Regions from separate parts of the Stenotrophomonas sp. YJH_SMC_17 genome, predicted to be linked through region 1. Evidence: riboswitches for the same ligand, from Rfam matches in the RefSeq annotation. Region 1 holds a riboswitch; the other holds the start of a gene.
The links. A riboswitch is a leader RNA that binds a small molecule or an ion and turns the genes downstream of it on or off. The one in region 1 is predicted to bind cobalamin.
Positions count from the first base shown of each region.

Region 1 (3,759 bases):
TTCGCGCCGCTGGCCGCGTCCTACCAGGTGCCGTTCCACCACCTCCCGGTGACCGCCGAAACGCGCGCGGTGCAGGAACAGCAGATCATCGACCTCGTCGAGCGCGAGCGCATCGACCTGGTGGTGCTGGCGCGCTACATGCAGATCCTGTCACCCACGCTGTGCCGCGCGCTGGCCGGACGTGCGATCAACATCCACCACAGCTTCCTGCCCAGCTTCAAGGGCGCGCAGCCGTATCACCAGGCGCACGCGCGCGGGGTCAAGATCATCGGTGCCACCGCGCACTACGTCACCGAGGATCTGGACGAAGGCCCGATCATCGAACAGGACGTGGCCCGCGTGGACCACGCGATGGCACCGCGCGAACTGGTGCGGCTGGGAAGTGATACCGAATCGCTGGTGCTGGCACGCGCGGTTCGCCGCCATGTGGAGCACCGCATCCTGCTCAACGGGCACCGCACCGTCGTATTCCGGTAGGAGCCCTTCTGTAGAGCCGAGGCATGCTCGGCTGCACTTCGGCCCAAGGCCGTGCATCTGACGGATGAGCCGAGCATGGCTCGGCTCTACAGGGCAACTCAGATGATCGCGATCCCTGCTTTGCCCAGCGCCTCGCGCACCATCGCATCGTTGGCGTCGGTCACCGGTCGGGTCAGCTCCCACAGGAACTTCACCCGGAAGCCGGACTTCACTGCGTCCTGCGCGCTCCACAGCACGCAGTAGTCGCGGGCCAGGCCGCACATGTGCACTTCGCGGATGCGGCGCTCGTGCAGCCAGCCGGCCAGGCCGGTCGCCGGGCGCTCGCCATCGGGACCGTGGTTCTCGCGGAAGGCGCTGTATGAATCCACCTGCGGGCGCGTGCCTTTGCGCAGGATCAGGTCGGCGGCGGTCCAGTCCACGCCCGGGTGCAGCGCGGCGCCGTCGCTGCCCTGCACGCAATGGTCGGGCCACAGGGTCTGTGGCTGTGCGTGCAGCAGGATGGTCTCAAACGGACGCTTGCCGGGGTGCTGGCTGGCGAATGAGGCGTGGTCGGCGGGGTGCCAGTCCTGGGTGGCCACCACCGTGCGATAGCGGCGCTGCGCCAGCAGCCCTGCAATGGGTGCCACCAGGGCATCGCCCTGGTCGCAGGCCAGCGCGCCACCGGGCATGAAGTCTGGCTGCAGGTCGATCACCAGCAGGGCGACGTCGGCGGGCAGGGCGGTCATGGCAGGTCCACTACAACGCAAAGGGGCGACCAGCGTGGCCGCCCCGGCGGCACAGGTCAATCGCCCTGCGGCGTCCCAGCGTCCTGCCCGTAGTACAGCAGGCCGATCTTGATCCGCTCCCGGCCGTTCTCGCGGCGATGGCGGTTGGCATCGCGCAGCGAATACACGCAGCCGCAGTACTCCTGCTGGTAGAACTGCTCGCGCTTGCTGATCTCGATCATGCGGCTGGCACCGCCGCCCTTGCGCCAGTTGTAGTCCCAGTACTGCAGGCCCTCATAGCGCGACGCGGCACGGATGCCGCAGTCGTTGATCTGCGCCATGTTCTTCCAGCGCGAGATGCCCAGCGAAGAACTGATGGTGTCGTAACCGTGTTCGTGCGCGTACAGGGCGGTGCGCTCGAAGCGCATGTCGAAGCACATCGTGCAGCGGATGCCGCGCTCGGGTTCGTTCTCCATGCCGCGCGCACGGCTGAACCAGTTGTCGGTGTCGTAGTCGCAGTCGATGAACGGAATGCCGTGCTGCTCGGCGAAGCGGATGTTCTCCTGCTTGCGCAGCTCGTATTCCTTCACCGGGTGGATGTTGGGGTTGTAGAAGAAGATCGCGTAGTCGATCCCGGAGGCGGTGATCGCCTCCATCACTTCGCCGGAGCAGGGTGCGCAGCACGAATGCAGCAGCAGGCGCTTGCCGTCGGCGGGCAGTGTGAGGGCGGGGCGTTGTAGCTCGGTCATCGTCGGGTACCGCATGGACCGCCGGCAACGGCGGTGGCCCATGCATCGGGCGGGGAAACGGGTCTGGCCGGATACCGTGAAAAGGACGCGCGCGGCCGCCTCGCCTGCACGCGCAGGACAGCGGCGGCCCCGGCACCCTCCCCGCGGAGAGTCCAGGTCGAATCAGGGGACGGTCGTGTCCCCCGGCCGGGGCCGGTATTCGGGCTGATGGACACGGGCCGAAGCCCACCTACTACCTGCCGCTTCCCAGGCGCGAGCCCAGTGCTGTTGGCAGGATTCGTTTCCATTCACCGCTGCGGGGCAGCTCCGGAATGGGCGCGTGAGGCGCCTTCACCGGATTCCCGTTTAAATCCCTCCCCGCGCGTGAACGCCTGGAGGGATACCTTCGGCGCGCCCACGGTGGACGGGTTGCTGGCCAGGGTCAAGGGGGGGCAGAGCCCGTTGCGCTGCAACGGGATCCGATCCCGGCGGAAGGAAGGGGTCGGATCCCGCTGCCACGCAGCGGGCTCTGACCCCGGGCGGGACATGCCTTCAACGTCCCGCCGCCGCACGCGCGCGGATGTCGTCCAGCCGCTGGTCGTGCAGCAGGCGGCCGTTCTCCCACACGGTCACCATCGCATCCTCGAATCCCGACGGCAGCGTTTCGTCACCGCTGGCCGGCAGTGGCACCGTATGCAGGCTGCCATCATCCAGGCGCCGCAGCAGGCGCATGCGGCCACGCTTGCTGGCCTTGCCGGCGTCGGTGACCGGGTCCTTGTAGACGTCAATCCACTCACCCTCGACCCGCGCTGCCGAGCACTTCAGTGCGAACTTCTGCGTATCGCGGTCCAGCCGCTGCAGCAGCGCGCCACCCATGCCGAAGGCTATGTTGTCGGCGGCGTAGCCGTCGTCGGTGATGCGTTGCAGGATGGCGCGGATCGTATCCGGGTTGATGCCATCGCCCTGGATCAGCCGCACGTGGTTGAGCACGCGGTAGCCCTTGCCGTTGATCGTGTGGCCAAAGGCCTCGTCCAGCCGGCGCAGGCTTTCGGAAACCACCTCCACCGGGTCGCCCGAGTCGGGGCGGATGACCAGGGTGGCGCCCGAGGCGATCACTTCATCACGCAGCGTCGTGCCCCAGTGCTCGCTGATCGCGCGGTAGATGTCATAGCTGTCCGACACCACCGCGACGATCGCACCGGGCTTGCCGAACTGGCGCAGCATGTTGCGGTAGGCGTCCACCTCGCGCTCGCGGCCCCAGCTGGTGATGGTGCTGTGCTCGGCGGCGGGAATCGAATAGCCCGCCATCGGCGCGTGATAGTGCGCGCGCGCCAGGCACAGCGCCGAGACCGTATCGGTGCCGAGGAAGTTGACCAGGTGCGCGGCACCGCCCAGCGCGGCCGATTCCAGGCTCGAGACACCGCGCGCACCGAAGTCATGCAGCTTGAACGGCAGCTGGCCCTGCGGGTCGTCGCTGGTCTGCTGCAGGAAGCCGGCGATGGTCTGCCGTGCATGCCAGCTGATGGTGGCCACGGTGACCGGGTACCACACGCGCAGCAGCAGCGTTTCCAGATACGACGGGACCCAGAACGCGGCGGGATCGGTCGATTCAATGGTCATCAATGCCTGGTGGGTAGGCACCACGCTGCCCTCGGGCACGGCGCGGATGCGGACCGGCAGATGGCCGCCGAGACGGTCGACGATATCGCGCCAGCCGGCCTCGTTGAAGGGTTCGCCATGGGCGGCGAATACCGCAGCGGCGTCGTCGATGTCGGCGTGGGTGACCGGCCGTGCCAGGGCGTCCTTGAGGATCGCCTGCAGGCCGAAGAACACCGTGCGGTCGTGCAGGC
Region 1 is NZ_JCAFUU010000008.1:31,601-35,359, forward strand. It holds gene purU (formyltetrahydrofolate deformylase) at 1-477, shown strand, start outside; gene pncA (bifunctional nicotinamidase/pyrazinamidase) at 576-1,202, opposite strand; gene AC5P8Z_RS17335 (epoxyqueuosine reductase QueH) at 1,259-1,945, opposite strand; cobalamin riboswitch at 2,121-2,314, opposite strand; gene AC5P8Z_RS17340 (nicotinate phosphoribosyltransferase) at 2,462-3,759, opposite strand, start outside.

Region 2 (3,759 bases), on a different contig from region 1:
GCCCTGCTGCGAAACACCCAGGTTGGCACTCTTCGACTTCTCCGGATTCAACGTCGGCACGCCGCTCCACGGGTCATACAGGTCGCTGAAGGTCGGTGCCTTGAACGCGGTGCCATAGCTGGCATTGACGCGCAGGCCGTGGCCCAGTTCCATCGCCCAGCCAACGCTGCCGGTGGCGTGGTTGCCGAACTGCTGGTTGTCGTCGTTGCGCGCGCTGGCCTGCAGCTGGTGGCGGCCGAAGCGGCCCTGGTACTGCACGAATACGCCGGTGTTGCGGCGGCTGTCGACGAGGTAACCCGCGCTGCTGCCATCCAGGTTGTCTTCGCTCCAGTCCACGCCTGCGCTCAGCAGCTGGCCTTCGGCCACGCCGATATCGCCCTGCAGCGAGGCGCTGTCGCGGTGGGTCTGTGCGCTGCCACGTGCACCGAAGTCGCCAAAGTTGTCAGACTCGTTGTCACTGCGGCCGACGCTTGCGGTGAATGCCAGGCGCTCGGACGGGGTGTAGCGCACCTTGCCGGCCAGCACCTGCTGGCGGGTCTCGGAGTAGTTGTAGTAGCCGTCGTAGTGGTTCCTGCCGTCGGCGCGCAGCGCGCTGCCTTCCACGTTCCACTGGTCGTTGAAGGTATAGCCACCGCGCAGGCTCTTGGACAGGTTGCGGTAGCCGTCGCGGTCGGGCTCGTCGGCGAAACAGCCGGCGAACAGCGTGGCCGAGCCGCGGCAGGCATCGATGCCATCGGAATGCTGGTAGGCGATGTCGGCACCGAACCAGCCGCGCTCGGTACCACCGCCAATGCCACCGCTGGCTTCACGCAGCCCGTTGCTGCCACCGCCAAGCTGGAAATGCGGGGCGAAATCGCCCTGGTTGCGGCGGGTGAAGATCTGGATCACGCCACCGATGGCGTCGGCGCCGTACAGGCTCGACTGCGGGCCGCGCACGATTTCCACGCGTTCGATCTGCGCCAGTGGCAGGTCCTGGTACATGGCCAGGCCGAGGTCGGCGCTGTTGATGCGCACGCCATCGACCAGCACCACCGTGTGGCTGGAATTGGTACCGCGCAGGAACAGCGAGCTCTGCTTGCCGAGCCCGCCGGCATTGGTGAGGTTGATGCCGGCGCGGCCACGCAGCAGCTCCTGCAGCGAGGTCGCCTGGCTCGCTTCGATCTGTGCGCGATCGATCACCTGTGCCGGCGCGATGCTGTCCTGCAGGGCAATCGGGGTGCGGGTAGCGGTGACCAGGATCTGGTCGAGCGCGGTGGTGTCCTCGTTGGCCTGTGCCAGCGCGGGCAGGGCGGCCAGCACGGCCAGGGACAGAATTCGGGACTGCAGCTTCATGGGGGACTCCAGGTGCCACGCACGCCCGCGTGGCGAAGGGGAGGAGCCGCGAAGGCAGGCACGCGCCGATGCCGCAGCATGGGCTGCGGTCATCCAGCGCCATGCCCACCGCATCGCGACCTGAGGCTTCCGGGCCGGTCTCCGGGCTTGCCGCCGGGTGGCGCGAGGCCACCGTCCAGGCGCCTTCCCATGCCCGTGGCACAGTGGCGGTGTTGCCTGGAACTGACGTGCTTACCGTTGCGGGGGCAGCGCCGGCCTGGCGTGGAATCACGCGTCACCGGCTTCCCGTTTCAACCTGCCGGCCGTGGCCGCAGGTCACCTGGAAGTGGGCGCAGTCTACGGCATCGCAGGCAGTCCCGTTGCGTCGCGTCTGCTCGACTGCTCCGGCCGTGCCTTTAGAATGGTTGCTCGATCCCGTGGTGCCGTTGCCGATGTCCGCCCGTTTTCCGCTGTACCTGCGTTGCCCGTCCGGGACGCACGCATGATCCTCGACCTGGTCCGCCATGCCGGCAATGGCCGTGATGAATACCTTGATGGCCGCAGCGACCCACCGCAGCTGGCTGGCCTGCCGCAGGAACTGATCGAGGCCTACGCCGCGCAGCCCTGGCAGCGCGTGATCAGCTCGCCGCGGCTGCGCTCGCTGCACACGGCGATGGCACTGGCCACCCCGCGCGGGTTGGACGTGGAAGCGGACGAGGAATGGGAAGAGCTGGATTTCGGCGACTGGGACGGGCAATCACTGTTCGACCTGCCGGAAGATGCGCTGGCGGCGTTCCACGCCGATCCGCATGCGTTCCCGCCGCCGAACGGTGAAAGCTGGGGCCACTTCGAGCGACGCATCGCGCGCGCGCTGGATCGCCTGCTCGATGATGAGGACCCGCTGCCGACGCTGGTGGTCAGCCACGGTGGCCCGCTGCGCATGGTGCTGTCGCAGGTGTGCGGCCTGCCGATGTCGCTGTGCTGGGCATTGCGCATCGACCACGGCACCCGTTTGCGGGTGCGGTTGGAACGCGGAGAGACCGGCCTGGTAGGCGAGCTGCTGGAGCTGCAGCAGCCCTGATCTGCTCTTGTAGAGCCGAGCCATGCTCGGCTGCACGTCTATCAGAAAGGCCAGCCGAGCCTGGGCTCGGCTCTACAGAGGGGCGCGGCTCAATCCTCGTCCGCGCCCTCGTCAACGCTGTCTTCAGCGTCATCACCGGCATCGAAGCGCTGCTCATGCACCGGGCCCGAGGCCGGGCCGGCCGCCTTCAGCGGATGCGCGGCGATACGCGCTTCATAGTCCTGCACCAGCGCATCGCGCTGCGGCTCGCTCAGCTCCTGCCAGTGGCAGTCCAGCAATGCACCTTCCAGCGAGTACAGCAGGTTCAGGCTGGGCTTGAAGCCGGCACGCTTGACCTTGACGAAGGCACCGACCGCACCGATCGCGACCAGGTCGTCGCGGCTGCGCAGGCCGACCTGGCGCAGCCAGGCTGCACTTTTGGGGCCGATGTTGCGCAGCTTCGGTGCGCTCATCCCAACGCCTCGACGAACACGCGGGCGATGGCTTCCAGGCCAGCCTGATCCTCGGCGTCGAAGCGGCCGACCTTCGGGCTGTCGATGTCGAACACGCCGATCAGTTCATCACCACGCAGCAGCGGCACCACCAGTTCCGAGCGCGAGGCCGAATCGCAGGCGATATGGCCGGGGAAGGCATCGACGTCCTCCACGCGCTGGGTCACGCGCTGGGTGGCGGCGGCGCCGCACACGCCCTTGTCCAGCGGGATGCGTACGCAGGCCGGCAGGCCCTGGAACGGGCCGACCACCAGTTCCTTGCCGTCGTACAGGTAGAAGCCCACCCAGTTCAGGTCGGGCAGGGCGTGGTAGACCAGTGCAGAGAGGTTGGCCGCGTTGGCGATGCGGTCGGACTCGCCGTAGACCAGGCCTCGGGCCTGTTCCAGCAGCTGGGCGTATTGTTCCGGCTTGCTGCCGGTGAGCGAGGCATTGGCGAACATGGTTGCAGTCTAGCAAGCGCGCCGGGCCGGCGATAATGCACACACTGTTGCCCTGTTGGAGCCCTTCGATGCCGTTGCCCGCCACGCTGCCGCCCGCCCTGTTCGTCACCGGCACCGATACCGGGATCGGCAAGACCGCCACCAGTACCGCCCTGCTGCATGCGCTGCGCCGGCGCGGGCTGCGCGCGGTCGGGATGAAGCCGGTGGCCAGCGGCAGTGAGGACCTGGGGCAGGGCCTGCGCAATGAAGACGCGCTGGCGCTGCAGGCGGCCAGCTGGCCGGTGCCGGACTACGCGGATCTGAACCCGTACGCGCTGCGGCAGCCGCTGGCACCGGAGCTGGCTGCTGCCGAGGATGGTGTGCAGGTTGAACTGGCGCCGATCGTGGCTGCGTTCGAACGACTGCGTGCGCAGGCCGATGTGGTGGTGGTGGAGGG
Region 2 is NZ_JCAFUU010000006.1:55,975-59,733, forward strand. It holds gene btuB (TonB-dependent vitamin B12 receptor) at 1-1,332, opposite strand, end outside; cobalamin riboswitch at 1,448-1,670, opposite strand; gene AC5P8Z_RS15875 (histidine phosphatase family protein) at 1,814-2,392, shown strand; gene AC5P8Z_RS15880 (TfoX/Sxy family protein) at 2,482-2,844, opposite strand; gene AC5P8Z_RS15885 (GAF domain-containing protein) at 2,841-3,323, opposite strand; gene bioD (dethiobiotin synthase) at 3,392-3,759, shown strand, end outside.
Region 2: it holds a riboswitch for cobalamin, as region 1 does, so the genes downstream of both, btuB (TonB-dependent vitamin B12 receptor) here and AC5P8Z_RS17335 (epoxyqueuosine reductase QueH) in region 1, are expected to answer to the same signal.